One region of the Escherichia ruysiae genome, then DNA from elsewhere that is predicted to be linked to it. Evidence: predicted binding sites of a transcription regulator. Region 1 holds the regulator's gene; the other holds the start of a gene.
What was found. The regulator LexA, encoded in region 1, represses DNA repair genes until DNA is damaged. The targets are predictions, from matches to a motif close to TNCTGTATGTACATACAGNA.
Positions count from the first base shown of each region.

Region 1 (14,807 bases):
AGTACAAAGGCAAAACCATCCACGAAGTGCTGGATATGACCATCGAAGAGGCGCGAGAGTTCTTTGATGCCGTACCGGCGCTGGCGCGTAAGCTGCAAACGTTGATGGACGTTGGCCTGACGTACATCCGCCTCGGGCAGTCCGCCACCACGCTTTCCGGTGGTGAAGCCCAGCGCGTGAAGCTGGCGCGTGAGCTATCAAAACGCGGCACCGGGCAGACGCTGTATATTCTCGATGAGCCGACCACCGGTCTGCACTTTGCCGATATTCAGCAACTGCTCGACGTACTGCATAAACTGCGCGATCAGGGCAACACCATTGTGGTGATTGAGCACAATCTGGACGTGATTAAAACCGCCGACTGGATTGTCGATCTTGGCCCGGAAGGCGGCAGCGGCGGCGGCGAGATCCTCGTCTCCGGTACGCCAGAAACCGTCGCGGAATGCGAAGCTTCGCATACAGCGCGCTTCCTCAAACCAATGCTGTAATCACAAAGGCCGCTTTCTGAGCGGCCTCAGACTGATGACAAAGTCTAAAAATGTGCTCGGACAGTCCCCTCGCCCCTCCGGGGAGAGGGGGAAAACCGTGCCGCTTTTGACTTTTAAACCAGTTTTTCAGCAATATCAGGCCGCTTTCTGAACGGTCTTTTCCTTTCAGAGTTGTACCAGCAATTTGCGTTTTTCTTCCGGCAGCAAATTCACCGCCTGCTGATACGACGCATCGACCAGATAATAGATTTGCGAATCCGGCAACGATCCGTCGAGATATACGGTACTCCAGTGCGCTTTATTCAGATGTCGGCTGGGACGTACATCGCTGTGCTGCTGACGCAGAAGATCCGCCAGTTCCGGGCTGGTTTTCAGCGAAACCGCCGGGCGATTTTCCACTTCTTTCACCATCGCAAACAGCACATCTTCCACTTTGATTTGCGTCGCTTTCCAGTCGCTGTGAACGCTCTGTTCAGCGCCAGGTTTTGCCATGCAATATTGTAGCAACTCCGATATGGTCATTTTTTACTCCCCTTGTAGTGTCGCGATGATGCGACGCGATCCGCCGTGGACACGATGTTCCCCCAGCCAGATACCCTGCCAGGTGCCGGTCTGAATACGTCCTTTATGCACTGGCAAAACAAGCGATACTCCCAGCATTGAGGATTTGATATGAGAAGGCATATCATCTGCCCCTTCATAATCATGCTCATAGTTTCCGTTATCGGGAACAGTGCGGAGGAAAAAACGCTCCATGTCCTGGCGTACCGTGGGGTCGCAATTCTCATTAAGTGTCAGAGAGGCGGAAGTGTGTTGCAGCAACAGGTGCAGTAAACCGACATTAACACGCGGCATATCTGCCAGTTGATTCAGAATTTCATCCGTTACCAGATGAAACCCGCGAGATTTGGCGCTAAGCGTGAGCGTCTTTTGATACCACATGTGCTGCTCCTTGATAAAACTCTCTTAATCAGTTTGCAGCAAGACAGCGAAAGGATAAAGGTGTGATTAAAAAAACAGCATTCGGGAGAGTGACACACTCTCCCGCACTATCAGTATTCTGAATTAACGATCACCTCTTCGCCAAAAGCACCCGCTTGTGGCAAGGGTTTGTAGGTAGAGTTGGAGGCACGCAGAATACGGATACCACGAATGCCGACATCACGCGCGGCAGTCATATCATTATCGGAATCACCATAAAACATTCGGATATTTTTATCCTGCAACCACTGCGTTTTCGTGTTTTGTCCTGGTTTATCACCCGCAAAGATTACCGGATTCATACTGCTTGCCGGAATGTGGAAATCGTCGGCTAATGTTTTCGAAACCGTTTCTGTTTTCGTTGGGCTACGACCAGTCACAAAAAAGATGGTATCGCCACGGCGGACATGTATATCAATTAGCTGACGTGCGACCTCTTTTGGAATGCTGAATTCATCCCAACCATTGTTCATCTTTTCCCAGAATGCTGGGTTTTTTAGATAATCTTCGCTTTCTGGCGAGAATATTTTCTTGCCGCGCCAGAATCCGGGGCTGGAAAACAAAACGGTATCATCGATATCAAACCCAACCGCCATCGGTGGGCGCCCGGCAAGGCTATTTTCAATTTGTGCGACCGATACCCAATGGACAGGTGCCTGTTCAGCGAGTCTGGCAACGTTAGTGCCGGGATTAAGCGGTGAAGGTGAAGAGGCTAACGCAACAGCAGAACTGTTTAGAGCGAACAATAAGCAAACGGCACTCAATGCCTGTGTGATCTTGCGCATATTTTTCCCTAAATAGTCAGTAAGTTGAAACTTTTTATTATGAAGTGTGTTGGAAAAGCCATCTGACCATAACGCCAGCAGCGAGGGAAAGGAAGGATTATCTGCGGCTTTTGTGAAGAAAGGGAGAAGGATCACATGAGACCAGTCCGTGTTTGTAACTATTTAATAACTTAATATATTTCCATAGTATAAAAATGTTCGGAAATGAAACGCCTATTTTATTCACGTTTATAAGAAATAAGTCTTCATCTCCTTCGTACTATTTACCTGGATAATACATAGCCCCCCTTATTTATAGTAGAGCAGGCGGCTTTTCAACCGCCTGCTGGTTAACCTTACATCACTGCAGCAAACGCCTTTGCAACGCGCTGCACGTTCGCAGAGTTAAGCCCGGCAACACACATACGACCGCTGGCGATCAGGTAAACGCCAAATTCCTCGCGCAGGCGATCGACCTGAGCGGCGCTTAAACCGGTATAGCTGAACATGCCGCGTTGCTTAAGCAGGTAATCAAAATTGCGCTCCGGCATCTCAGTGCTCAACACCCGCACCAGTTGCTGACGCATTGCCAGAATACGGGTTCGCATTTCTTCTACTTCTGCCAACCAACTGGCTTTCAACGCCTCATCATTCAGCACCGTTGCCACTACCTGTGCACCAAAATTCGGCGGGCTGGAGTAAATACGGCGCACAGTAGCTTTCAGTTGCCCCAGCACACGGCCTGCGGCTTCGGCATCTTCACACACCACCGAAAGACCGCCGACACGTTCGCCGTACAGGGAGAAAATTTTCGAGAATGAATTGCTTACCAGAGCAGGTAATCCGGCGCTGGCAATGGCGCGAATGGCGTAGGCATCCTCTTCCATACCGGCACCAAATCCTTGATAAGCGATATCGAGAAATGGGATAAGCTCGCGTGCTTTGAGAATTTCAATGACTGCGTCCCATTGGTCGTTGGTGAGATCGGCGCCCGTTGGGTTATGACAGCACGGATGCAGCAGCACAATACTGCGGGCAGGCAATGTTTTTAGCGTCGCCAACAGATCGTCAAAACGCACACCGTTGGTCACTTCATCATACCAGGGGTAAGTGCTCACTTCGAATCCAGCCCCGGCAAATATTGCTACGTGATTTTCCCAGGTGGGATCGCTGACCCACACACCTGATTCCGGGAAGTAGCGTTTCAGGAAGTCAGCCCCCACTTTCAATGCCCCTGAACCGCCAAGCGTTTGAATAGTCGCCACGCGCTGTTGTTGTAACACCGGATGATTAGCGCCAAACAGCAGTGGCGCAATAGCATGGCGATAGCTGTTAAGCCCTTCCATCGGTAGATAAAGTGAAGCGCCATGAGGCTGCGCATTCAGGCGCGCTTCCGCTTCTTCGACGGCTTTTAATTGTGGAATAATCCCGTCTTCGTTGTAGTACAGACCGATACTCAAATTCACTTTGTCGCTGCGAGGGTCTTCTTTAAAACGCTCCATAAGCGAAAGAATCGGGTCGCCAGCGTAGGCGTCAACTTTTTGAAACACGCGATGGTTCTCCAGGTTTACGGGCAGGTGGTTAAAACACAATAAACCGGAAGATGGGGAAGATCGAGAGGATGTTTAGCAATGAGCAGCAATTAATAACGCAGCGAAGCTGATAAAAAACGCAAAACCTTCAGAGGTACGAACGACAAGAGTGTATCAATTTATTGAATTTACATAAATTTGCAGGCCGGATAAGGCTTTCACACCGCATCCGGCACAGACAATCAACTATTGCAGAACGATTAATCCACGTATTTCATCGCGACCCTTGATGTCAGGCGCGTGATAAGTTCGTAAGCACTCACTTTCGTCATTTCTGCGATACGCTCTACGGGCAGACCTTCGCCCCATAAAATGACCTGATCCCCGGCTTTATCCTGCGCCTGCGGGCCTAAATCTACGCAGATCATATCCATCGCGACTCGCCCCACAATCGGCACTTCGCGGCCGTTCACCAGCACTGGTGTACCGGACGGCGCGGCGCGCGGGTAGCCATCGCCATAGCCCATCGCCACCACGCCAAGGCGGGTATCGCGCTCGCTAATCCAGGTGCCGCCATAGCCTACCGGTTCACCTGCTTTATGCTCACGCACGGCAATCAGGCTGGAGGTCAGTGACATCACTGGCTGGCAACCGAAATCGGCACCGGTGGAACCATCTTCCAGCGGTGACACGCCATAAAGAATGATGCCCGGGCGCACCCAATCAAAATGCGACTGCGGCCATAACAAAATTCCGCCCGATGCGGCGATTGAACGCTTGCCGGGTCTGCCTTCGCAAAAGGTATTGAAGATATCGAGTTGTTTCTCAGTCGCGCCGCATTTTGGCTCATCAGCACGAGCAAAGTGGCTGACAATATTCACCGGCTGACGGACGTTTTTACATTGCGTAAGTCGTTGATAAAACGCTTCAGCTTGTTCCGGTAACACGCCCAGCCGGTGCATACCGGTGTCGAGTTTCATCCAGACGGTAACTGGCTCCTCCAGATTGGCCTCTTCCAGCGCAGCAAGCTGTTCTTCGTTATGCACGGCAGTATGCAGATGTTCAGCGGAGATCGTCGGCAGATCGTCTGCTTCAAAAAAGCCTTCCAGTAACAAAATAGGTTGCGTGATGCCCCCCGCCCTAAGCCGCAGGGCTTCTTCGAGACGGGCAACGCCAAAGGCGTCGGCATCGGGGAGCGTTCGCGCGGTCTCAATCAGACCGTGACCGTAGGCGTTCGCTTTCACCACCGCAACCAGTTTACTGGCAGGTGCCAGTTCACGCAGACGTTGCAGGTTGTGTCGCAGAGCGCGGCGGTTAATCACAACAGTTGCCGCTTGCATTTGTGTTCCTTGATAAGTGTTTGCTTTAATTACCTAATTCATAAAATAATTATTATTCGTCGTCGTACTGTGGCCCCGCGTAGTTGTCGAAACGCGACCATTGACCGTTAAAGGTCAGGCGTACCGTCCCGATTGGGCCGTTACGTTGTTTACCGATAATAATTTCTGCGATGCCTTTTAAATCACTGTTTTCGTGATAAACCTCATCACGATAGATAAACATGATCAAGTCCGCATCCTGCTCGATGGAACCGGATTCACGCAGGTCGGAGTTGACCGGGCGTTTGTCAGCACGTTGTTCCAGAGAACGGTTCAACTGAGACAGCGCCACCACCGGCACATTCAGTTCTTTCGCCAGGGCTTTTAGCGAGCGGGAGATTTCTGCAATTTCCAGCGTACGGTTGTCTGAAAGCGCCGGTACGCGCATCAATTGCAGGTAGTCGATCATGATGAGTCCGATGCCGCCGTGTTCACGGGCAATACGGCGCGCGCGGGAGCGCACTTCCGTTGGCGTCAGGCCGGAGGAGTCATCAATGTAGATATTTCGTTTTTCCAGCAAAATGCCCATCGTGCCGGAAATACGCGCCCAGTCTTCATCATCCAGTTGCCCGGTACGAATTTTGGTCTGGTCAACGCGCGACAACGACGCCAGAGAACGCATCATAATCTGTTCCGATGGCATCTCCAGCGAGAAGATAAGTACTGGTTTATCCTGCAACATCGCCGCGTTTTCGACGAGGTTCATCGCAAATGTCGTTTTACCCATCGACGGACGCGCGGCGACGATGATCAAATCCGACGGCTGCAAGCCAGCGGTTTTTTTGTTGAGATCGTCATAGCCGGTATTAACACCGGTTACACCATCGTGCGGTTGCTGGAACAGTTGCTCAATACGCGCCACCGTGGCGTCGAGCACATCGGCGATATTCTTCGGCCCTTCGTCTTTATTGGCACGACTTTCGGCAATTTTAAAGACGCGAGATTCAGCAAGGTCGAGCAAGTCTTCACTGGTGCGCCCTTGCGGATCAAAACCGGCTTCGGCAATCTCATTCGCAACTGAGATCATCTCACGGACAACGGCACGTTCGCGCACGATGTCGGCATAGGCACTGATGTTCGCTGCACTTGGCGTATTTTTTGACAGTTCCGCCAAATAAGCAAAACCACCAACGCTGTCAAGTTGCCCCTGGCGCTCCAGTGATTCGGCAAGGGTGATCAGGTCAATTGGGCTACCGCTTTCCTGCAAACGCGCCATTTCGGTAAAGATATGACGGTGCGGACGGGTGTAGAAATCATCTGCCACCACTCGCTCGGCCACATCGTCCCAGCGTTCGTTATCCAGCATTAAACCGCCCAACACCGACTGCTCCGCTTCGATCGAGTGCGGAGGCACTTTCAGCCCGGCAACTTGTGGATCGCGATCGCGGGGTTCAGCCTGCTGTTTGTTGAAGGGTTTATTTCCTGCCATAGTGAATGGAGTTACCGAGATAAAGAATGGGTCGAAACTTTACCATATGAAGCAGACCCTGACGATACGTTCTGGAGGACACATGGCAACACGAATTGAATTTCACAAGCACGGTGGCCCGGAAGTACTTCAAACCGTGGAATTTACTCCTGCCGATCCGGCAGAGAATGAAATCCAGGTCGAAAATAAAGCCATTGGCATCAATTTCATCGACACTTATATCCGCAGCGGCCTTTATCCACCGCCATCGCTACCCAGCGGATTAGGCACCGAAGCGGCTGGCATTGTGAGCAAAGTCGGCAGCGGCGTGAAACATATTAAAGCGGGCGATCGTGTGGTTTATGCGCAGTCAACGTTAGGGGCTTACAGTTCTGTGCATAACGTCAATGCCGATAAAGCGGCAATTCTGCCAGCGGCGATCTCTTTTGAGCAAGCTGCCGCGTCGTTCCTGAAAGGCTTAACGGTTTATTATCTGCTGCGCAAAACGTATGAAATCAAACCTGACGAACAGTTCCTGTTCCATGCGGCTGCTGGCGGCGTGGGCTTAATTGCCTGCCAGTGGGCAAAAGCCTTAGGAGCAAAACTTATTGGCACTGTGGGCAGCGCGCAAAAAGCGCAAAGTGCATTAAAAGCGGGTGCATGGCAGGTAATTAACTATCGCGACGAAAATCTGGTCGAGCGATTAAAAGAGATCACCGACGGCAAGAAAGTGCGCGTGGTGTACGATTCCGTAGGCAAAGATACCTGGGAACGGTCGCTGGATTGTCTGCAACGTCGCGGTTTAATGGTCAGTTTTGGTAACTCATCAGGCGCGGTGACGGGTGTGAACTTAGGCATTCTCAATCAGAAAGGCTCGCTGTATGTGACACGCCCTTCCCTGCAAGGCTATATCACCACGCGGGATGAGTTAACCGAAGCCAGTAATGAACTGTTTTCTTTGATCGCCAGCGGCGTGATTAAGGTCGATGTCGCAGAGCAACAGAAATATCCGCTGAAGGATGCGCGGCGAGCGCATGAGATTCTGGAAAGCCGGGCGACGCAGGGTTCCAGCTTACTGATCCCATAAAGAAATTGGGCTTCCACCTGGGAAGCCCTTTCTTTTATAGTTCGGCTGTATGTAGGGTACAGCACGATGAATCTGTTAGAGACGCAATAGTGACAGATTTGATAATCAATTCCTATTTTGTTCTAAGGATAAAACCTTAGGTTGTGATCATCCGCACAATCCCTTAGTAACGCCAGCGGTCATAACGCTGATATTTCGGCACTTTTGGTGCTTTAATCGCCTTAATAACCCACACCACCGCAATCGCCAGCAGTAACCACGGCAGCAACTTAATCATCAATGCCAGCATACCGCCGAGGAACATAATGGCCGTCGCCACAACCAGCGCGGCGATAATGCCCAGCAACGAAACGCCGGTGACCATCAACATGACAAAAAAGCCAATCACAAAAAGTAGTTCCAGCATGATGTACTCCCAAATATGAAATCTCTTGCAGCCATTACAAGAATCATGCCAAAACCTAACATTATGATTTATCAAAAAATATGCCCCGCGACGGTGCGCAGGGCATAGTGAATTTGACTACTTTGTGGTGAAAAATTAACGCTTATCCGCCACCAGTTTGAGCGCATGTTCCAGCACGTTAATGTCAGCACCCGCTTTATGGGCATTTTCACTTAAATAACGACGCCACTGCCGCGCACCAGGAATACCCTGGAACAGACCCAGCATATGCCGGGTAATATGGCCGAGATACGTCCCCTGGCTAAGCTCACGCTCAATGTACGGATACATGGCGCGGACTACCGCCACCGGATCGGCATCAGTATCAGAGGAACCAAAGATCTCTCGATCCACCGCCGCCAGAATCCCCGGATTCTGGTACGCCTCACGTCCGACCATCACGCCATCCATATGTTGCAAATGTGCTTTAGCCTCTTCCAGCGACTTGATGCCACCGTTAATCGACATCGTCAGATGCGGAAAATCACGCTTCAGTTGATAGACGCGCGGGTAATCGAGCGGCGGGATTTCGCGGTTTTCTTTCGGGCTTAAACCAGAAAGCCAGGCTTTACGCGCGTGGATGATAAACATCTCACACTCGCCTTTACCGGAAACGGTGTTGATGAAATCACAAAGAAATTCATAGCTGTCCTGGTCGTCAATACCAATACGCGTTTTCACCGTGACTGGAATCGACACCACATCGCGCATCGCTTTAACGCAGTCGGCTACCAGTTGCGCATTACCCATCAGGCACGCGCCAAACATGCCGTTCTGTACCCGGTCAGACGGGCAGCCGACATTCAGGTTGATTTCATCGTATCCGCGCGCTTCTGCCAGCTTCGCACACTGCGCCAGTGCCGCTGGATCGCTTCCACCCAGTTGCAACGCCACCGGATGCTCTTCTTCACTGTACGCCAGGTAATCACCTTTACCGTGAATAATTGCCCCCGTGGTCACCATTTCGGTATAGAGAAGTGTATTGCGGGAGAGCAGACGCAGGAAATAACGGCAATGTCTGTCCGTCCAGTCGAGCATCGGGGCAATGGAGAAACGGTATGCGGAATAAGCGGTTTGTGATTCTGCTGACATGGCGTTTTTTTAAGCACCTGGTGAATTGGGGGCGCTACTATAGCATAACGAATATGCGATCAGGCAATGTGACAGCTATGACGCCCTGTTCTCGGCGTTTAAGTGAGAACTATGGTAAAGTAAGGACATTCTTAACCCCACTTTGAGGTGCCCAATGGAAAAGACCACAACGCAGGAGTTATTAGCGCAAGCTGAAAAACTCTGTGCACAGCGTAATGTGCGCCTGACCCCGCAGCGCCTTGAAGTGTTGCGCCTGATGAGTCTGCAGGAAGGAGCCATCAGCGCCTACGATCTGCTTGATTTACTGCGTGAAGCAGAGCCGCAGGCCAAGCCGCCAACGGTTTATCGCGCACTCGATTTTCTGCTTGAGCAAGGGTTTGTGCATAAAGTTGAGTCCACCAACAGCTATGTGCTCTGTCACCTGTTCGATCAACCAACGCATACTTCAGCTATGTTTATTTGCGATCGCTGCGGCGCAGTGAAAGAAGAGTGTGCGGAAGGTGTGGAAGACATCATGCATACGCTGGCGGCAAAAATGGGTTTTGCCCTGCGGCATAATGTGATTGAAGCGCATGGATTATGTTCAGCATGTGTAGAAGTGGAAGCGTGTCGTCATCCTGAACAGTGCCATCATGACCACTCTATTCAGGTGAAAAAGAAACCGCGTTAAGAGGGCGTACATCCTTGTACACGTCGGGCAGGAGGGATTAATTACCAGCGGTATTCATTGCGGGTTTCCCAGTCCACGACCTCTTTCTCTGCCTGATCTTTCTGGTAACCGTAGCGTTCCTGGATTTTACCCACTAACTGATCACGTTTACCTTCAATGACCGTCATATCATCATCGGTCAGTTTGCCCCATTGCTCTTTCACTTTACCTTTGAACTGTTTCCAGTTACCGCCGACTTCGTCTTTATTCATATTCAAGTCCTCATCGTTAGGTGGTGAATGAGAGTACGCTCGCTTTTCTTCTGAACATGGGATTAAGTGTAGTCAGGAATTTGGCTTAGGATTATTTATTCAGAATATTTAACCGTCACGCTCCGGCAAACCATGTTCCGTTGCGCCAGTGACGACGCCAGATAGCCGCCAGAGAAAGCCCGCGCAGCGCCAGAAAGACGGTTAACGCCAGCCACAAACCATGATTACCCAACCACGGCAACGTGAGGAGCGTCAGCGCAAATCCTGCTGCTGCCACCGCCATACTGTTTCGCATTTCGGCGGCGCGCGTTGCACCTATAAACATGCCGTCCAGCAGATAACACCAGACACCAACCAGCGGTAAAATGACCTGCCAGATAAGATAGCGATCGGCCAGCTGCTGAATCTGGGTTAATGACGTCAGCAACGCAATAATGTGTTCCCCTGCCAGCAAATAAATCACAGAAAACAGCAACGCCACGATCCCCGACTGGCGACACGCTGCGCGCCAGACATCCAGTAACTGGCTCCCGTCGCGCGCACCGTATGCCTGACCTGAATGAGCTTCAACCGCGTAGGCAAAACCATCCAGCGCATAGGCGGTAAAGGTGAGTAGCGTCATCAGAACCGCGTTAACGGCGATAATGTCACTTCCCAGTCGCGCGCCAAGTACCGTTATTGCACCAAAACAGAGTTGCAATAACAGGGAGCGCAGCATGATGTCGCGGTTAAGCGCCAGCAAGCGACGGACGTTTCCTCGCCAGGCTGTTTTCAGCATTTCGCCGGAAATACCGCGTAGTTTGAGGATTTTACGCACCATTAGCAGACCAATCAGCAACGTCGCATATTCTGCGATGACCGTTGCCAGCGCCGCGCCCTGCACGTTCATATGCAGCCCCATCACCAGCCAGACATCCAGCACAATGTTGAGAATATTACCCACCACTAACAGGACAACCGGCGCACGGGCATATTGCACGCCGAGCAACCAGCCAAGTAATACCAGGTTTGCCAGCGACGCCGGTGCACTTAGCCACCGAATTTCAAGAAAGCGCCGCGCCTGTTCCAGCACGGCTTCACTGCCACCAACAATATGCAGCGCCAGATCGATAATCGGTGTACGCAACAGAGCAATCAACGCGCCAGCCCCCAGCGCCAGTAGCAACGGCTGCACCAGCGCACGCGCTAATGCCTGAGGATTTTTGGCACCATACGCCTGCGCAGTAAGCCCGGTAGTGCTCATGCGCAAAAACAGCAACAGCATAAAGAGAAAGCTGGTCGCCGTTGCGCCAACCGCCACGCCGCCCAGATAAACCGGACTATCAAGATGACCAATTACCGCCGTATCAATCAGCCCCAGCAACGGAACGGTGATATTGGAGAAAATCATAGGTAAGGCGAGATGCCAGAGAGCTTTATCAGATGAAGTGAGGAATGCCATGCAGACAAGCCTGATGAAGAGAGATGAAAAACAAACCGCGACGCCAGGCGGCATCGCGGTATCAGAGATCTGTTACAGCCAGTCGCCGTTGCGAATAACCCCAACCGCCAGCCCTTCAATGGTGAAGCTCTGCTGACGAAGGTCAACGACAATCGGTTTAAACTCGCTGTTTTCTGGCAATAATTCGACTTTATTGCCCTGTTTTTTCAGACGCTTAACGGTAACTTCGTCATCAATACGTGCGACAACGACCTGACCATTACGTACATCCTGAGTTTTATGCACTGCCAGCAAGTCGCCATCCATAATGCCGATATCTTTCATCGACATTCCGCTGACGCGCAGCAGGAAATCGGCATTCGGCTTGAACAAGGAAGGATCGACCTGATAATGACCTTCAATATGCTGCTGCGCCAGAAGCGGTTCACCGGCAGCCACACGACCTACCAATGGCAACCCTTCTTCCTCTTCCTGCAACAAACGAATCCCACGCGATGCGCCGGAAACAATTTCAATTACGCCTTTGCGTGCCAACGCTTTCAGATGTTCTTCAGCCGCGTTTGGGGAACGGAACCCCAAACGCTGCGCGATTTCCGCACGCGTCGGCGGCATACCTGTCTGGCTGATGTGATCACGAATGAGATCAAACACCTCTTGTTGCCTGGCCGTTAACGCTTTCATTCCGCCCCCTGGGTGTATATACAGTTATGCTGTGAGTATATACAGCAAAAGGCGATTTTGGAACCATAAACTACACAATAAACCAGAGATTTATCGAATTCTGGAAGGGTTATCCAAAATGCGACCATAACAGAATGACCCAGGTTGCCACAGCGACGATAATCGCGATCAGCACCGCTGCGGACCCCATATCTTTCGCCCGCCCGGAAAGCTCGTGGTATTCAGAGCCAATACGATCAACCACCGCTTCGATGGCGCTATTGAGAATTTCCACAATCATCACCAACATGACGGAGCTAATAAGCAGTACGCGGGTTATCGCGTCCACATCCAGCCAGCAAGCGATGACCACCGCCAACAATACCGCCACGCCTTCCTGACGGAATGCCGCTTCGTTGATCCATGCAGCGCGTAAACCTTTCCAGGAATAGCCAGCGGCTTTGATAATTCGAGTGAATCCAGTGGTATTATTGGCCATTGAAAGAACCTTTTTACATTATGAGCGTCAATATCAGTGTACCGTTGAATCCGATGATTCCGGTAGCGTAGCGCCGCGCGAAACATGAGCGGATACCACAGAATTTCCCATGACTTTCTGCTATCCTTCCCGCGCATTTGCATTATTAACCAGAGGCTTTACATCGTTTATGTCCGGCTGGCCACGAATTTACTACAAATTACTGAATTTACCATTAAGCATCCTGGTAAAAAGCAAGTCTATTCCGGCAGATCCTGCCCCGGAATTGGGGCTCGATACCTCTCGTCCAATTATGTACGTTTTACCGTACAACTCAAAAGCGGATTTGCTGACGTTGCGCGCCCAGTGCCTGGCGCATGATCTGCCTGATCCATTAGAGCCGCTGGAGGTAGACGGCACGCTACTGCCGCGCTATGTGTTTATTCATGGCGGGCCGCGTGTTTTCACCTATTACACGCCGAAAGAAGAGTCTATTAAGCTGTTCCACGACTATCTCGATCTGCACCGTAGCAACCCAAATCTGGATGTGCAGATGGTGCCGGTATCGGTGATGTTTGGTCGTGCGCCAGGACGTGAAAAAGGCGAAGTAAACCCGCCACTACGTATGCTCAACGGCGTGCAGAAATTTTTCGCCGTACTGTGGCTTGGTCGCGATAGCTTTGTGCGTTTCTCGCCGTCAGTTTCGCTACGCCGCATGGCTGATGAACACGGCACAGATAAAACTATCGCCCAAAAACTGGCGCGCGTGGCGCGTATGCACTTTGCCCGTCAGCGTCTGGCTGCCGTGGGTCCACGCTTGCCTGCTCGTCAGGATTTGTTTAATAAGCTGCTCGCCTCGCGTGCAATTGCCAAAGCGGTAGAAGATGAAGCGCGCAGCAAAAAGATCTCCCATGAAAAAGCGCAGCAGAACGCTATTGCGCTGATGGAAGAGATTGCGGCGAACTTCTCTTACGAGATGATCCGCCTGACTGACCGTATTCTGGGCTTCACCTGGAACCGGCTCTATCAGGGAATCAACGTCCATAATGCCGAACGCGTTCGCCAGCTGGCTCACGACGGTCATGAGCTGGTGTATGTGCCATGCCACCGTAGCCACATGGACTACCTGCTGCTCTCTTACGTGCTGTATCACCAGGGGCTGGTGCCGCCGCATATCGCCGCCGGGATCAACCTGAACTTCTGGCCTGCCGGGCCGATTTTCCGCCGTCTGGGGGCGTTCTTTATTCGCCGTACTTTTAAAGGCAATAAACTCTACTCCACCGTTTTCCGTGAATATCTCGGCGAACTGTTCAGCCGTGGTTATTCCGTTGAGTACTTTGTGGAAGGCGGTCGTTCGCGTACAGGACGTTTGCTTGATCCGAAAACCGGCACACTGTCGATGACCATTCAGGCGATGCTGCGTGGCGGTACGCGTCCGATTACGTTGATTCCGATCTACATCGGTTATGAGCACGTCATGGAAGTGGGTACTTACGCCAAAGAACTGCGCGGCGCGACGAAAGAGAAAGAGAGCCTGCCGCAGATGCTGCGCGGTTTAAGCAAACTGCGTAATCTCGGTCAGGGCTATGTCAACTTCGGTGAACCGATGCCGTTGATGACCTATCTCAATCAGCACGTACCAGACTGGCGTGAATCTATTGATCCTATCGAAGCTGTACGCCCGGCCTGGTTAACGCCGACAGTCAATAACATTGCTGCCGATCTGATGGTGCGCATTAACAACGCAGGCGCGGCTAACGCCATGAACCTGTGCTGTACTGCGCTGCTGGCGTCACGTCAGCGTTCACTCACTCGCGAGCAATTGACTGAGCAGCTGAATTGTTATCTCGATTTGATGCGCAACGTGCCTTACTCCACGGACTCTACCGTTCCTTCAGCCAGCGCCGGTGAGCTGATTGATCACGCGCTGCAAATGAACAAGTTTGAAGTTGAGAAAGACACCATCGGCGACATTATTATCCTGCCGCGTGAGCAAGCGGTGCTGATGACCTACTATCGCAACAACATTGCGCATATGTTGGTTCTGCCTTCGCTGATGGCAGCAATTGTGACGCAGCATCGGCACATCTCCCGCGAAGTGTTGATGGAGCACGTCAATGTGCTTTACCCA
Region 1 covers NZ_JAVIWS010000001.1:2,280,863-2,295,669, forward strand. The annotation lists gene uvrA (excinuclease ABC subunit UvrA) at 1-488, shown strand, start outside; gene RGV86_RS11165 (MmcQ/YjbR family DNA-binding protein) at 654-1,010, opposite strand; gene RGV86_RS11170 (secondary thiamine-phosphate synthase enzyme YjbQ) at 1,014-1,430, opposite strand; gene aphA (acid phosphatase AphA) at 1,541-2,254, opposite strand; gene tyrB (aromatic amino acid transaminase) at 2,590-3,783, opposite strand; gene alr (alanine racemase) at 4,026-5,105, opposite strand; gene dnaB (replicative DNA helicase) at 5,158-6,573, opposite strand; gene RGV86_RS11195 (quinone oxidoreductase) at 6,656-7,639, shown strand; gene pspG (envelope stress response protein PspG) at 7,803-8,045, opposite strand; gene dusA (tRNA dihydrouridine(20/20a) synthase DusA) at 8,181-9,176, opposite strand; gene zur (zinc uptake transcriptional repressor Zur) at 9,331-9,846, shown strand; gene RGV86_RS11215 (CsbD family protein) at 9,888-10,097, opposite strand; gene dinF (MATE family efflux transporter DinF) at 10,213-11,538, opposite strand; gene lexA (transcriptional repressor LexA) at 11,611-12,219, opposite strand; gene dgkA (diacylglycerol kinase) at 12,329-12,697, opposite strand; gene plsB (glycerol-3-phosphate 1-O-acyltransferase PlsB) at 12,867-14,807, shown strand, end outside.

Region 2 (14,807 bases), 1.9 Mb from region 1:
CGCCGCCTGTCAGACGCACTTTTTCGGTGCCCAGACTGGCGAAGGCGCGAGTAACCCGACGAATTTCATCGACGGTCAGGAAGCCTTTATTAGTGACGCCGCTCGGCTTGTAGCCATCCGGCAGGCAGTAGGTGCAACGAAAGTTACACACATCGGTAATCGACAGGCGCAAGTAGTAAAACTTACGCGCAAATGCATCAGTCAGTTGTGAAGCCATGTACACCTTTCCAGATACGGGAGGCGAAGTCATTTCTTCCTTCGCCCTGGTGGCAATCTTTATGAGCATTGTCACGGCCAAAGCACCGTATCAGTTGACCCAGGTGCAGAGGCTAGAGTGTTTAGTGGTTATGCCGATACTAGCGTGTAAATGAGATTTTTACCATTCACACTTTTCGCTATGTAATCATGTATATAGCGTCATGATCGTGCTATTTCCCTACAGAATAAGGGAAAATGATGGTTTTACTTTGATGTACATCATCAGCAATGCAGTGCGTATATCGTCCTTTAGAGGTAGAAAACAATTATTTGTATCCTCAATTTTGGCGGGTTAATTGCTGTTTCCCTGTCAGTTGCGCTACTGTAGCGCGGATAATCTGACTTCAGGAATTTATATGCGCAATCGTACGCTGGCTGACCTTGATCGTGTCGTTGCTCTCGGCGGAGGGCATGGACTGGGACGCGTTCTCTCATCACTTTCGTCTTTGGGTTCTCGTTTAACGGGCATTGTGACCACCACCGATAACGGTGGTTCAACAGGGCGTATTCGCCGCTCAGAAGGCGGTATTGCCTGGGGCGATATGCGCAACTGTCTTAATCAGTTAATTACAGAACCCAGCGTCGCTTCCGCGATGTTTGAATATCGTTTTGGCGGTAATGGCGAGCTTTCCGGGCATAACCTTGGAAACCTGATGTTAAAGGCGCTGGACCACCTTAGCGTGCGGCCTCTGGAAGCCATCAATTTAATTCGTAATCTGCTGAAAGTGGATGCGCATTTGATTCCGATGTCAGAGCATCCCGTTGATCTGATGGCGATTGACGATCAGGGGCATGAAGTTTACGGCGAGGTAAATATTGACCAGTTAACCACGCCGATTCAGGAATTACTGTTAACCCCTAATGTGCCTGCTACGCGTGAAGCTGTACATGCTATCAATGAAGCAGATCTGATTCTTATCGGGCCAGGCAGTTTTTATACCAGCCTGATGCCGATCCTGCTGCTTAAGGAAATGGCGCAGGCATTACGCCGCACGCCAGCACCGATGGTCTATATCGGCAATCTGGGACGTGAACTTAGCCTACCAGCGGCGAATCTGAAACTGGAAAATAAGCTGGCGATTATGGAGCAGTATGTCGGCAAGAAGGTTATTGATGCCGTCGTCGTTGGGCCGAAAGTGGATGTTTCTGCGGTCACCGACAGAATAGTGATTCAGGATGTACTGGAGGCCAGCGATATCCCCTATCGTCATGACCGCCAGTTGTTACATAACGCACTGGAAAAGGCGTTACAGGCGTTGGGTTAACGGAAAACCGGAAGAACATTCCGGCGTCAGATTGCAGACAAAGTGCGCGTTGTTCATGTCGGATGCGGCGTGAACGCCTTATCCGGCCTACAAATCGCGCAAATTCAATATATTGCAGAGTGCATGTAGGCCTGATAAGCGTAGCGCATCAGGCAATTTTACGTTTCTCATCAGCCTCAAACCAGAAGAACATTCCGGCTTTTTCATCTCGTCACGAAGCCGCAATAAACAGCTCACGCAACTGATGCAACTGGTCACGAATTTGCGCCGCCTCTTCGAACTCCAGGTTTTGTGCGTGTTTCATCATCTGCCCTTCCAGTTCATGGATTTTCTGCTGCAACGCTTTTGGCGACATATCCATCGGCACATTATCCGGCTCAACAATCGCGCGCGCTTTCCCTCTGCCCTTGGCTTTGGTTTTAGCAATGTTCTGCCCCAGCGCCAGGATATCGACCACTTTCTTGTTCAGCCCTTGTGGTGTAATGCCATGCTCTTCGTTGTACTTCTGCTGTTTCTCGCGGCGACGTTCGGTTTCGCCAATCGCTTTCGCCATTGACGGGGTTATCTTATCGCCGTAGAGAATCGCTTTACCGTTAACGTTACGTGCCGCACGACCAATGGTCTGGATCAACGAACGTTCAGAACGCAGGAAGCCCTCTTTGTCGGCGTCGAGGATTGCCACCAGCGACACTTCCGGCATATCCAGACCTTCGCGCAGTAAGTTGATGCCAACCAGCACATCGAACTCGCCCAGACGCAAGTCGCGGATGATTTCCATACGTTCAACGGTATCAATGTCGGAGTGAAGATAACGCACGCGCTCGCCGTGTTCTTCGAGATATTCGGTGAGGTCTTCCGCCATCCGCTTGGTCAGCGTCGTCACCAGAACGCGTTCGTTAATTGCCGCCCGCAGGCGAATTTCTGAAAGAAGATCATCGACCTGGGTCGCGACCGGACGCACTTCGATAATTGGATCAAGCAATCCGGTTGGACGCACCACCTGATCCACCACGTCGCCGCCAGATTTCTCCAGTTCATAGTTGCCGGGCGTCGCGGAAACATAGATGGTTTGCGGGGCTAATGCTTCGAACTCTTCAAACTTCAGCGGACGGTTATCCAGCGCCGATGGCAGGCGGAAACCATACTCCACCAGCGTTTCTTTACGCGCCCGGTCGCCGCGATACATACCGCCTATCTGCGGAATGGTGACGTGTGATTCATCAACCACCAGCAGCCCATCGGCAGGCAGGTAATCAAACAGCGTCGGCGGTGGCTCGCCAGGCCCACGCCCGGAAAGAAAGCGAGAATAGTTTTCGATGCCCGAGCAATATCCCAGCTCATTCATCATCTCCAGATCAAACTGGGTACGCTGGGTCAGCCGCTGCTCTTCCAGCAACTTGTTATTTGCCAGCAGTACCTTGCGCCGATCCGCCAGTTCTTCTTTAATCTCTTCCATCGCCTGCACAATGCGCTCGCGCGGCGTAACATAGTGCGTTTTCGGGTAGATGGTATAACGCGCAATGGTCGAGATAATCTGCCCGGTTAGTGGGTCGAAAAGCGAGAGACGTTCCACTTCTTCGTCGAACAATTCTACACGTAGCGCAACGTCGTCGGACTCTGCCGGGAAGATGTCGATCACCTCACCCCGCACGCGAAAAGTGCCGCGCTGGAATGCCTGGTCGTTGCGGGTGTATTGCAACTCCGCCAGGCGACGCAGGATCGCGCGCTGATCGATAATCATACCGACCGTGAGGTGCAGCATCATCTTGAGATATAAATCAGGATCGCCCAGACCATAAATTGCGGAAACTGACGCTACGACAATGACATCTCGCCGCTCCAGCAACGCTTTGGTTGCTGAAAGTCGCATCTGTTCGATATGTTCGTTTACTGAGGCATCTTTCTCAATAAACGTATCTGAACTCGGAACATAGGCTTCTGGCTGATAGTAATCGTAATAGGAGACGAAATACTCCACCGCGTTTTCCGGGAAGAACTCTTTCATCTCACCATATAGTTGCGCTGCCAGCGTTTTGTTGGGCGCCAGCACCATAGTTGGGCGTTGCAGGTCAGCGATGACATTAGCAATAGTGAAGGTTTTCCCCGACCCCGTCACGCCAAGCAGAGTCTGATGCGCGAGGCCATCCTCCAGCCCCTCTTTGAGGCGTCGAATCGCCTCCGGCTGATCGCCAGAAGGTTTAAACGCGGAATTCAGTTTGAATGGTTTACTCATGAGTTGCTACCTGAAGGAATGGGCGGGCAGGTGTGTAATTTTACTCGTCATGATTAATAATGCCAATAAATTATACTGGATAGAAAAACAGTCTCACACCACAACATTTCTGTTACGCCGTAAACTAAGGTCTCAACCGTAGGCAAAATTGACCCTGTGACGAGATAAAACTCTGGTCTGCAGGGTTATCCCCAGAGCAATGGCTTTTTTAACATTTGTCAAGATGGCTGATGACGGATTTATTGCAGGAGATGACACTTTCCTGACAGCCATTGCATTTATCTAACAGATTGAAAAATAAAAAATATTTATTTAAGCCGTCTTTAGCGCCAATTTGCGTGCAAGCCGCGTATTCTCTCGCTTACCTTACGTTTTCTAACTCTAATGCACATGGTTATCCACAGGAATAGTGGATAACTACCTGCAGCCCCTATGTCCAGCCGCCTGGGCAATTCCCATACTAATCGTATAATGCCGGGGTAAAATTTTTTTCGCGATTTTTTTAGCATTTGGTTGGTTAAATTACGGGCGACCGAAGACGCGATCTCGCTCGCAATTCAACCAATTTTTTTGCTACTTCAGTGATGTGAGATTTATATATTTTCCGGTTAGCGCACTTTCTGGATTTTCCTGAAGCCAGGGAATTTCCCCCAGCAGCGGCGCGGGGATCATTCGGGTGAGCGTAGCCATATATTCACTGTGGCGTTTACCCTGCGGCGTGACATCGTTCGCCACCCAGCCTGCGAGTGTTAGCCCTGCCTGCTGTACTGCCTGTGCTGTCAGCATTGCATGATTGATGCAGCCCAGTTTTACCCCAACGACCAGAATCACCGGCAGTTGTTCCTGCGTTACCCAATCTGCAAACATGAAGGAATCCGAAAGCGGCGTAAACCAGCCGCCAGCGCCTTCCACTAACACCCAGTCAGCCTGTTGTTCAAGCACGCGTAATCCGGCGCTCATTACCAATGATTCTATCGGCCTGCCCTCTTGCGCGCTGATGATGTGCGGCGAAGTGGGTTCTGCGAAGGTATAAGGATTTACCGTTGCGTAATCCAGCTGCAGGCTGCTGTTGCGCTGTAACGCCAGCGCGTCGCTGTTACGTAAGCCTTCCGGGGTATTTTCGCTGCCAGAGGCCACCGGTTTATAACCTGCCGTCCGATAACCTGCTGCCTTCGCGGCTTGTAAAAGTGCACAACTGGCGACAGTTTTCCCTACTTCGGTGTCCGTTCCGGTGACAAAATAACGTTTACTCACGAGCAATCACTCCCAAAAAAAGATGATACGTCAGAGGATATCGCCCCTGTTGTTGCGGCCAGGCCAGTTGCAGTTGTTGTAACTGTGAACGGGTTAATACTCGCTGGTCGCGCCCTGCGTGAAGATGCGTTGCGCCAATGCCTTTCAGCGAACGCATGGCGCTGAGCGCATCATCAAAGCACAGGGTGATGGGTTGAAGATGGTGTTGATAACATAAGCCTTTCAGCGCCTGTTCAATGTCAGCGGGTAGTAAAAAGTGATTAGCATGAGGCCGTTTATCTACCGCTTGCCACGCCTGATGTAATTCAGGGAGCGATCCCTGCGCCAGCGTGGTAAATGCCACCACGCCGCCGGGGCGTACTACGCGACAAAGCTCACCTAATGCCGTGGATAAATTACCGCACCACTGCACCGCGAGATTGCTCCATGCAAGATCGAACGTCGCAGTCGCTAACGGCAGGGATTCGATATCCCCCGCCAGATAATGATCTGCGGCATCCTTCTGGCGTGCCTGGGCAAGCATTGGCGGCGAGAGATCTAACGCCATCACCTGCTCGCTGCGCTCGCGCCAGTGGCGGCTCATCCAGCCAGGTCCACAGCCAGCATCCAGCACTCGGGCGTATTTGCGTTGCGGGAGCATTGCCAGCAAGGCATCGGCGCTCTGACGCTGTAACTCTGCGTGTTGCTCATACTGTGAGGCAGCCCGACCAAATGCCGCCGCAATGGCTTGTTTATTAACCGTTGCCATGCAGCACCTCCAGCAGACGGTCGATATCCTGCGTTTCATGAGCTGCGGTTAAGGTCAGGCGCAGTCGCGCAGTGCCAGCGGGTACGGTTGGCGGGCGAATCGCCGTGACCCAGCAGCCTTGCTGGCGCAGTTTTTCTGCTAGTTGTAACGCACGGCTGTTATCACCGACGATCAATGGCTGGATGGCGCTGCATGAATCAGCAAGCGTAAACGGCAAATCCTGTACTCCGGCACGAAAACGCGCAATGAGTGACGCCAGTTTTTCGCGCCGTGCATCACCCTCATCACGGCGAATGACCGCCAGCGACGCACGTAATGCCTGCACCTGAGCGGGCGGCATACTGGTGCTGTAGATAAGATGGCGGGCAAATTGCAGCAGATAATCCGCCACAGTTTCAGAGCAAAGCACCGCCGCACCGCTGACACCAAATCCTTTGCCAAACGTAACCACCAGCAATTCTGGTTTTACCTTTTGCAGCCAGCAGCTGCCGCGCCCCTGCTCCCCGATAACGCCCGTACCGTGGGCATCGTCGACCATCAACCAGCCATTGTGCTGCTGCGTCTCACGGTGGATTTCCGTCAGCGGCGCACTATCGCCGTCCATACTGAATACGCCTTCTGTCACCACCAGTCGCAACCCTGGACAGGAGGAAGCAAGCAGGCGCGCCAGATGAGCGACATCGTTATGAGCAAAACGGCGAAGCTGCGCCGGACTTAAACTGGCCGCTTCCTGCAAGGAGGCGTGGCTAAGCCGGTCGGCAACGATGCGGTCATCTTTCGCCATCATCGCGGCAATGACCGCCTGATTAGCGGCAAAACCGGAGATAAACAGCAGCGCCCGCGAATAACCCAGCCACTCGGCCAGTTCTTCTTCCAGCGCCTGATGCGCCACGCTATAACCGCTGACGTGACCGGAACCGCCACTACCGACGCCAAATTGCTCCGCACCCTGCTGCCAGGCACGGATAATTTGCGGATGATGGCTTAAACCTAAGTAATCGTTACTGGAAAAGTTCAGATACTGCCGTCCGTCCGCCACCAGCCAGCGTCCGGCGCCTTGTGCCACCGGATAACGGCGACGCAGGGCATCGGCAGCACGCCGCGCATCGAGCGCCGCGTTAATCTTCTCCTGCCAGGTCATAGGGCTGCCGCGTTGTAGTATTCGTCGGTGTCCGGGGTCATCAGCGCCTGTTCCAGACGTTGCTGTTGTTCGTTATCGCCCGCCAGAACGGCGGTTTGTTGCGGATTCAGCCCCAGTTTGCGGAACAGTTGCAGGTCTTTATCTTCTTCCGGATTCGGCGTGGTCAGCAGTTTGCAACCGTAGAAAATCGAGTTTGCTCCGGCCATAAAGCACATCGCCTGAGTCTGTTCGTTCATCTGCTCGCGTCCGGCAGAAAGGCGCACATAAGAGGTCGGCATCAGGATCCGCGCCACCGCAATGGTGCGAATAAAATCAAAGGCATCGACATCATCATTATCCGCCAGCGGCGTGCCTTTCACCTTCACCAGCATGTTGATTGGCACGCTTTCCGGCGGCGTCGGCAGGTTTGCCAGTTGCAGCAATAATCCGGCGCGATCTTTTACCGTTTCGCCTAAGCCCACAATGCCACCTGAGCAGACTTTGATCCCGGCATCGCGCACTTTTTCCAGCGTATCGAGACGTTCCTGGTAGGTACGTGTGGTAATGATATTGCCGTAAAACTCCGGCGAGGTGTCCAGGTTGTGGTTGTAGTAATCCAGCCCGGCGTTCGCGAGGCGCTGCGCCTGGGATTCACTTAATGTCCCCAGCGTCATACACGCCTCCAGCCCCATCGCTTTTACCCCCTGCACCATCTGCTCGAGATAGGGCATATCGCGTTCGTGCGGATTCTTCCACGCCGCGCCCATGCAGAAACGTGTCGATCCCGCCGCTTTCGCTTTGCGCGCCGACTCCAGCACCTGTTCAACTTCCATCAACCGCTCGGCTTCCAGCCCGGTTTTATAGCGCGAGCTTTGCGGGCAGTATTTGCAATCTTCCGGGCAAGCACCGGTTTTAATTGACAGCAAAGTGCTAACCTGCACCTGACGAGGATCGAAATGCTGACGATGCACCTGCTGCGCTTCAAACAGCAGATCCAGCAACGGTTTTTCAAATAATTCTGTGACTTGCGACAATGTCCAGCGTGGGCGGTGAGCCATGGGGCTTCTCCAAAACGTGTTTTTTGTTGTTAATTCGGTGTAGACTTGTAAACCTAAATCTTTTCATTTTGGTTTACAAGTCGATTATGACAATGGACGATCTTGCCTTTGACCAACGCCATATCTGGCATCCGTACACATCCATGACCTCCCCGCTGCCGGTTTATCCGGTGGCGAGCGCGGAAGGTTGCGAGCTGATTTTGTCTGACGGCAGACGCCTGGTTGACGGTATGTCGTCCTGGTGGGCGGCGATCCACGGCTACAATCACCCGCAGCTTAATGCGGCGATGAAGTCGCAAATTGATGCCATGTCGCATGTGATGTTTGGCGGTATCACCCATGCGCCCGCCATCGAGCTATGCCGCAAACTGGTGGCGATGACGCCGCAACCACTGGAGTGCGTTTTTCTCGCAGACTCCGGCTCCGTAGCGGTGGAAGTGGCGATGAAGATGGCGTTGCAGTACTGGCAGGCCAAAGGCGAAGCGCGCCAGCGTTTTCTGACCTTCCGCAATGGTTATCATGGCGATACTTTTGGCGCGATGTCGGTATGCGATCCTGACAACTCTATGCACAGCCTGTGGAAAGGCTATCTGCCAGAAAACTTGTTTGCTCCAGCCCCGCAAAGCCGCATGGACGGCGAATGGGATGAGCGCGATATGGTAGGCTTTGCGCGCCTGATGGCGGCGCATCGTCATGAAATCGCTGCGGTGATCATTGAACCGATTGTCCAGGGCGCAGGCGGGATGCGCATCTACCATCCGGAATGGTTAAAACGAATCCGCAAAATGTGCGATCGTGAAGGTATCTTGCTGATTGCTGACGAAATCGCCACCGGATTTGGTCGTACCGGCAAACTGTTTGCCTGTGAACATGCGGGGATTGCGCCGGACATTTTATGCCTCGGTAAAGCCTTAACCGGCGGCACGATGACCCTTTCAGCCACGCTCACCACGCGCGAGGTTGCAGAAACCATCAGTAACGGCGAAGCCGGCTGCTTTATGCACGGGCCAACTTTTATGGGCAATCCGCTGGCCTGCGCGGCTGCAAACGCCAGCCTGGCGATTCTCGAATCTGGCGACTGGCAGCAACAGGTGGCGGATATTGAAGTACAGCTGCGCGAGCAACTTGCCCCCGCCCGTGATGCCGAAATGGTTGCCGATGTGCGCGTGCTAGGGGCCATTGGCGTGGTCGAAACCACTCGTCCGGTGAATATGGCGGCGCTGCAAAAATTCTTTGTCGAGCAGGGTGTGTGGATACGGCCTTTTGGCAAGCTGATTTACCTGATGCCGCCCTATATTATTCGCCCGGGACAGTTGCAGCGCCTGACCGCAGCGGTAAATCGCGCCGTACTGGATGAAACATTTTTTTGCCAATAACGGGAAGTCAGCGTGAGGGTTTCTGGCTACACTTTCTGCAAACAAGAAAGGAGGGTTCATGAAACTCATCAGTAACGATCTGCGCGATGGCGATAAGCTGCCGCATCGTCATGTCTTTAACGGCATGGGTTACGATGGCGATAATATTTCGCCACATCTGGCGTGGGATGATGTTCCTGCGGGAACGAAAAGTTTTGTTGTCACCTGCTACGACCCGGATGCGCCAACCGGCTCCGGCTGGTGGCACTGGGTAGTTGTTAACTTACCCGCTGATACCCGCGTATTACCGCAGGGGTTTGGCTCTGGTCTGGTGGCAATCCCTGATGGCGTGCTCCAGACACGTACCGATTTTGGTAAAACCGGGTACGATGGCGCAGCGCCGCCGAAAGGCGAAACTCATCGCTACATTTTTACTGTTCACGCGCTGAATGTAGAACGTATTGATGTCGATGAAGGTGCCAGCGGCGCGATGGTCGGGTTTAACGTTCATTTCCACTCTCTCGCCAGCGCATCAATTACCGCGATGTTCAGTTAAATGTTCTGTCAGATGGTGCAAGGCCATCTGACATCACTTAAAGGTATTAAAAACAACTTTTTGTCTTTTTACCTTCCCGTTTCGCTAAAGTTAGTATAAAAAAGCAGGCTTCAACGGATTCATTTTTCCATTTCAAAGCCCGGAGCAACCTGTGAACACATTTTCAGTTTCCCGTCTGGCGCTGGCACTGGCTTTTGGCGTGACGCTGACCGCCTGTAGCTCAACACCGCCCGATCAACGCCCTTCCGATCAAGTAGCACCTGGTACGTCTTCTCGCCCGATTCTGTCGGCAAAAGAAGCGCAGAATTTCGATGCTCAACACTATTTTTCCTCCCTGACGCCAGGTGCTGCAGCATGGAATCCTTCCCCGATTACCCTGCCTGCGCAACCTGACTTTGTTGTCGGCCCGGCGGGTACTCAAGGTGTAACGCATACCACGATTCAGGCGGCGGTAGATGCGGCAATTATCAAGCGTACTAATAAGCGCCAGTATATTGCCGTGATGCCAGGTGAGTATGAAGGTACGGTTTATGTCCCTGCGGCACCGGGCGGAATCACTGTCTACGGCATGGGCGAAAAACCGATTGATGTGAAAATTGGACTTTCCCTTGATGGTGGAATGAGCCCTGCTGACTGGCGTCATGACGTTAACCCACGCGGCAAATATATGCCCGGTAAACCAGCGTGGTATATGTACGATAGTTGCCAGAGCAAACGCAGCAACAGCATCGGCGTTCTCTGTTCTGCGGTCTTCTGGTCACAAAACAATGGCCTGCAACTGCAAAACCTGACCATCGAAAACACGCTGGGCGATAGCGTAGATGCGGGTAACCATCCGGCGGTGGCGTTGCGTACTGATGGCGACAAAGTACAGATCAACAACGTTAACATTCTTGGTCGTCAGAATACCTTCTTTGTCACCAACAGCGGTGTACAAAACCGTCTGGAAACGAATCGTCAGCCGCGTACTCTGGTAACTAATAGCTACATCGAAGGGGATGTGGATATCGTTTCCGGCCGTGGTGCAGTGGTGTTCGATAATACCGAATTCCGCGTGGTGAACTCACGTACTCAGCAAGAAGCGTATGTGTTCGCACCGGCTACGCTGTCCAATATTTACTACGGTTTCCTTGCCGTAAATAGCCGTTTCAATGCCTCCGGTGATGGCGTCGCACAGCTGGGCCGCTCGCTGGATGTTGATGCCAATACCAACGGTCAGGTAGTGATCCGTGATAGCGCCATCAACGAAGGCTTTAACACGGCTAAACCGTGGGCCGACGCGGTGATTTCCAATCGTCCATTTGCGGGTAATACCGGCAGCGTTGACGATAACGACGAAGTACAGCGCAATCTGAATGACACTAACTACAACCGCATGTGGGAATACAATAACCGTGGCGTGGGTAGCAAAGTGGTTGCAGAAGCAAAGAAATAAGCGTTGTTAACTATTTGCCGGATGCGGCGTAAACGCTTTATCCGGCCTACGGGTCGATGCAATTTGTAGGTCGGATAAGATGCGCCAGCATCGCATCCGACAATAAGTGCCGGATGCGGCGTAAACGCTTTATCCGGCCTACGGGTCGATGCAATTTGTAGGTCGGATAAGATGCGCCAGCATCGCATCCGACAATAAGTGCCGGATGCGGCGTAAACGCCTTATCCGGCCTACGGGTCGATGCGATTCGTAGGTCGGATAAGATGCGCCAGCATCGCATCCGACAATAAGTGCCGAATGCGACCTACATTCACATGGCGCTTTTTACATCTGACGGTTTTTATTGAAGTTAATCAAACTACCCGCTTTGATAATCTCGCGCTCTTCAGCAGTCAGACTTTCCATATACAGCGTAATTTCCGTAACCGGCGCATCTTCATGGATCACATAACCTTTGAAGGTCGTACCTGGATTATCCAGCGCCGCTTTAATGCCAGGAATATAAATGTAATCCCCCACTTCAAAGTTCGGCACTTCTGCCATTTGCAGCGGTAACATCCCCCAGTTGATGACATTAGAACGGTAACGTTTAGTCGCGTATTCCTCGGCAATATTCGCCAGACCGCCAATCACACGCTGGCAGCTCGCCGCCTGTTCACGCGCAGAACCATCACCTGGTTTGACCGCATAAACCATGCTGCCAATTTCAGTTTGCAGCGGATCAATATGTTCCTGACCAGCAATCTGTTTAATACGGGCAAATACGGATTCCAGCTCGCTGACATTCCCCGCCAGACGTTGATTTTCCAGCTCAGCAGTGGCTTTACTTCTGCCAACATAGCCTGGATCGCGGCGTGACAGGGTAAACTCCGCCAGACCAATCGGATTTGAACGATAAGAAGAGGTTTCACCGGAAGGAATCAATTCGTCGGTAGTGGTCACTTCGTCGAGGATCTTCGAGCACACTTTGAGGACGATATTGTCAGTCAGCGCACCCAATTCCGGCCAGTCTTTGATGTTCGGTCCATAGATCAACGGTTGCTGGGTCGCCCCTTTCACAAAACCCTGATAGACACGATTTTTATACGGCGTCACATCGAAAACGTACTCCGGCACGTTGTCCCAGCAATCCAGCTCGCTGGCAGAGGTTAAATAGCCACCGTTTGCCGCAGTCGCAGCGATAGAACGGGCGTCCATTAATGCAACCGCTGACATCTGCCCATTAGCTGGCTTAGAGCCTTCGCGGTTCGGGAAGTTACGCGTGGTGTGGCGAATACTCAAACCGTTGTTGATTGGCGTATCACCCGCCCCAAAGCATGGGCCGCAGAACGCGGTTCTGATGATTGCGCCTGCGCCAATCAAATCTGCTACCACGCCTTTTTTGGCTAAATCCATAAACACCGGCTGCGATGACGGGTAAACCGCCAGCGAGAAGGTATCATTGCCACAGGATTGACCGCGCAGCGCATTTGCTGCGGCGATAACGTTTTCATAGTTACCGCCAGAACAGCCGGCGATAATCCCCTGTTGTACTTTCAGGCGTCCATTTTCCACTTTATCCAGCAGCGAGAGTCTGGCTTTACCGTGCGCCACGCGCTCGGACTCAATTTCAATCTCACGCAGAATATCGGTCAGGTTCTGGTTCAGCGTGTCGATTTCATACACGTTGCTTGGGTGGAACGGCAGCGCAATCATTGGTTTGATGGCGCTTAGATCAACGCTGATGCAGCCATCGTAGTACGCCATCGGTTGTGGATTAAGCTGGCAGTAATCCTGGCCGCGACCGTGCAGCGCCAGCCAGTTATGGACTTCTTCATCGGTTTGCCAGACGGAACTTAAACAGGTGGTTTCAGTGGTCATCACGTCAACGCTGTTGCGGAAATCGGTAGAGAGCGCAGCAACACCCGGCCCCACGAACTCCATCACTTTATTTTTGACGTAGCCGTTTTTGAACACCGCGCCGATGATCGCCAGCGCCACATCTTGCGGTCCCACATAAGGTGCTGGTTTTCCGGTCAAATGCACCGCAACAACCCCCGGATAGTCGATATCCCAGGTATCATTAAGCAGTTGTTTTACCAGCTCGCCGCCGCCCTCACCGACCGCCATTGTCCCTAATGCACCGTAACGGGTGTGGCTGTCTGAACCGAGGATCATTTTGCCGCCGCCTGCCATCATTTCACGCATATATTGATGGATTACAGCAATATGCGGAGGCACAAAAATACCGCCATAACGCTGCGCTGCCGATAAACCAAAAACATGGTCATCACCGTTAATGGTGCCGCCAACTGCGCACAGTGAGTTATGGCAGTTGGTCAGCACATACGGTAGCGGAAAACGTTCCATACCGGACGCTTTAGCGGTCTGTACAATACCAACAAAGGTAATATCGTGAGAGGCTAATGAATCAAACTTAATTTTAAGTTTGTCCATATTTCCGGATGTATTATGAGAAGAGAGAATAGACCAGGCAATAGTGCCTTTTTTTGCTTCTTCTTTATTAATTTCGCCGGTGAAATGTTCTTCGGTAATTATTTCGTTATTACTGGCGAGAAACACGCCTTTTTCAGATAACTTGATCATCAAATGCTCCAGATATCTGCGCACCGTAAAGTGCGCAGAAAGATAATAAATGGATATACTCTAAATAATTCGAGTTGCAGGAAGGCGACAAGCGAGTGAATCCCCAGGAGCTTACATAAGTAAGTGACTGGGGTGAGCGAACGCAGACGCAGCACATGCAACTTGAAGTATGACGAGTATATTTACAGCATGTTCCAGCCGATCAGCATATTCCACCACCATACGCCAAGGGTGATATGCACCAGGAAGGTTAATATCGTCAGTACCGCACCGACCAACCACCAGGATTTAATGTCGTTATAGCCAACACCGAAGATAACCGGACCAGCCGCGCCGCCATAGTGAGTGACCATGCCGCCGTAGGAGTTGGAGAACAGCAGCGCCAGCGCAGTTAACATTAACGGTGCGCCGGAGACGTTCGCCAGCATGGCAAATACCGGCAACATAGCAACGATATAGGCGCTACCAGAAGCGAAGAAATAACGCACGATGATGCTAAGGAAAATAATGACAAAGAAGGCAACGTTGCCATGACCATCAAATGCCAGGTTATTTTTAAAGACTTCAGCTAACCATTCGAAGAATTTAACTTTTGATAATAAGGAGCTTAAACCGATAATACCGCCGTACCAGATTAAGGTATTCCAGCCGCCTTTATTTTTAACCACATCTTCCCAGGTCACAATACCCAACAGCAGCATGGTTGCCATAACAACGATTGCCACAGTGGATTCATCAACCCCCAGAGACTTACTGAAAATCCAGCCCAGCAGCGCCAGCACAAAGACACCGAGCAGCATTTTTTCGCGAATTTTCATCGGCCCCAGTTCGGCAAGACCCGCTTTAGCGATAGTTTTGTTATCCACCTTCTTAATTTCTGGCGGATACATGGTGTAAATCACCAGCGGAGTGACCAGCAGCATAATGATGCCAGGCAAA
Region 2 covers NZ_JAVIWS010000001.1:4,134,630-4,149,436, reverse strand. The annotation lists gene moaA (GTP 3',8-cyclase MoaA) at 1-217, opposite strand, end outside; molybdenum cofactor riboswitch at 205-349, opposite strand; gene yvcK (uridine diphosphate-N-acetylglucosamine-binding protein YvcK) at 615-1,523, shown strand; gene uvrB (excinuclease ABC subunit UvrB) at 1,735-3,756, opposite strand; gene bioD (dethiobiotin synthase) at 4,330-5,010, opposite strand; gene bioC (malonyl-ACP O-methyltransferase BioC) at 5,003-5,758, opposite strand; gene bioF (8-amino-7-oxononanoate synthase) at 5,745-6,899, opposite strand; gene bioB (biotin synthase BioB) at 6,896-7,936, opposite strand; gene bioA (adenosylmethionine--8-amino-7-oxononanoate transaminase) at 8,023-9,312, shown strand; gene RGV86_RS19865 (kinase inhibitor) at 9,371-9,847, shown strand; gene RGV86_RS19860 (putative acyl-CoA thioester hydrolase) at 9,999-11,282, shown strand; gene RGV86_RS19855 (hydratase) at 11,607-13,868, opposite strand; gene RGV86_RS19850 (anion permease) at 14,051-14,807, opposite strand, start outside.
Region 2: uvrB (excinuclease ABC subunit UvrB) is a predicted target of LexA. The motif match lies at 3,830-3,849, and genes of this name have one in related genera.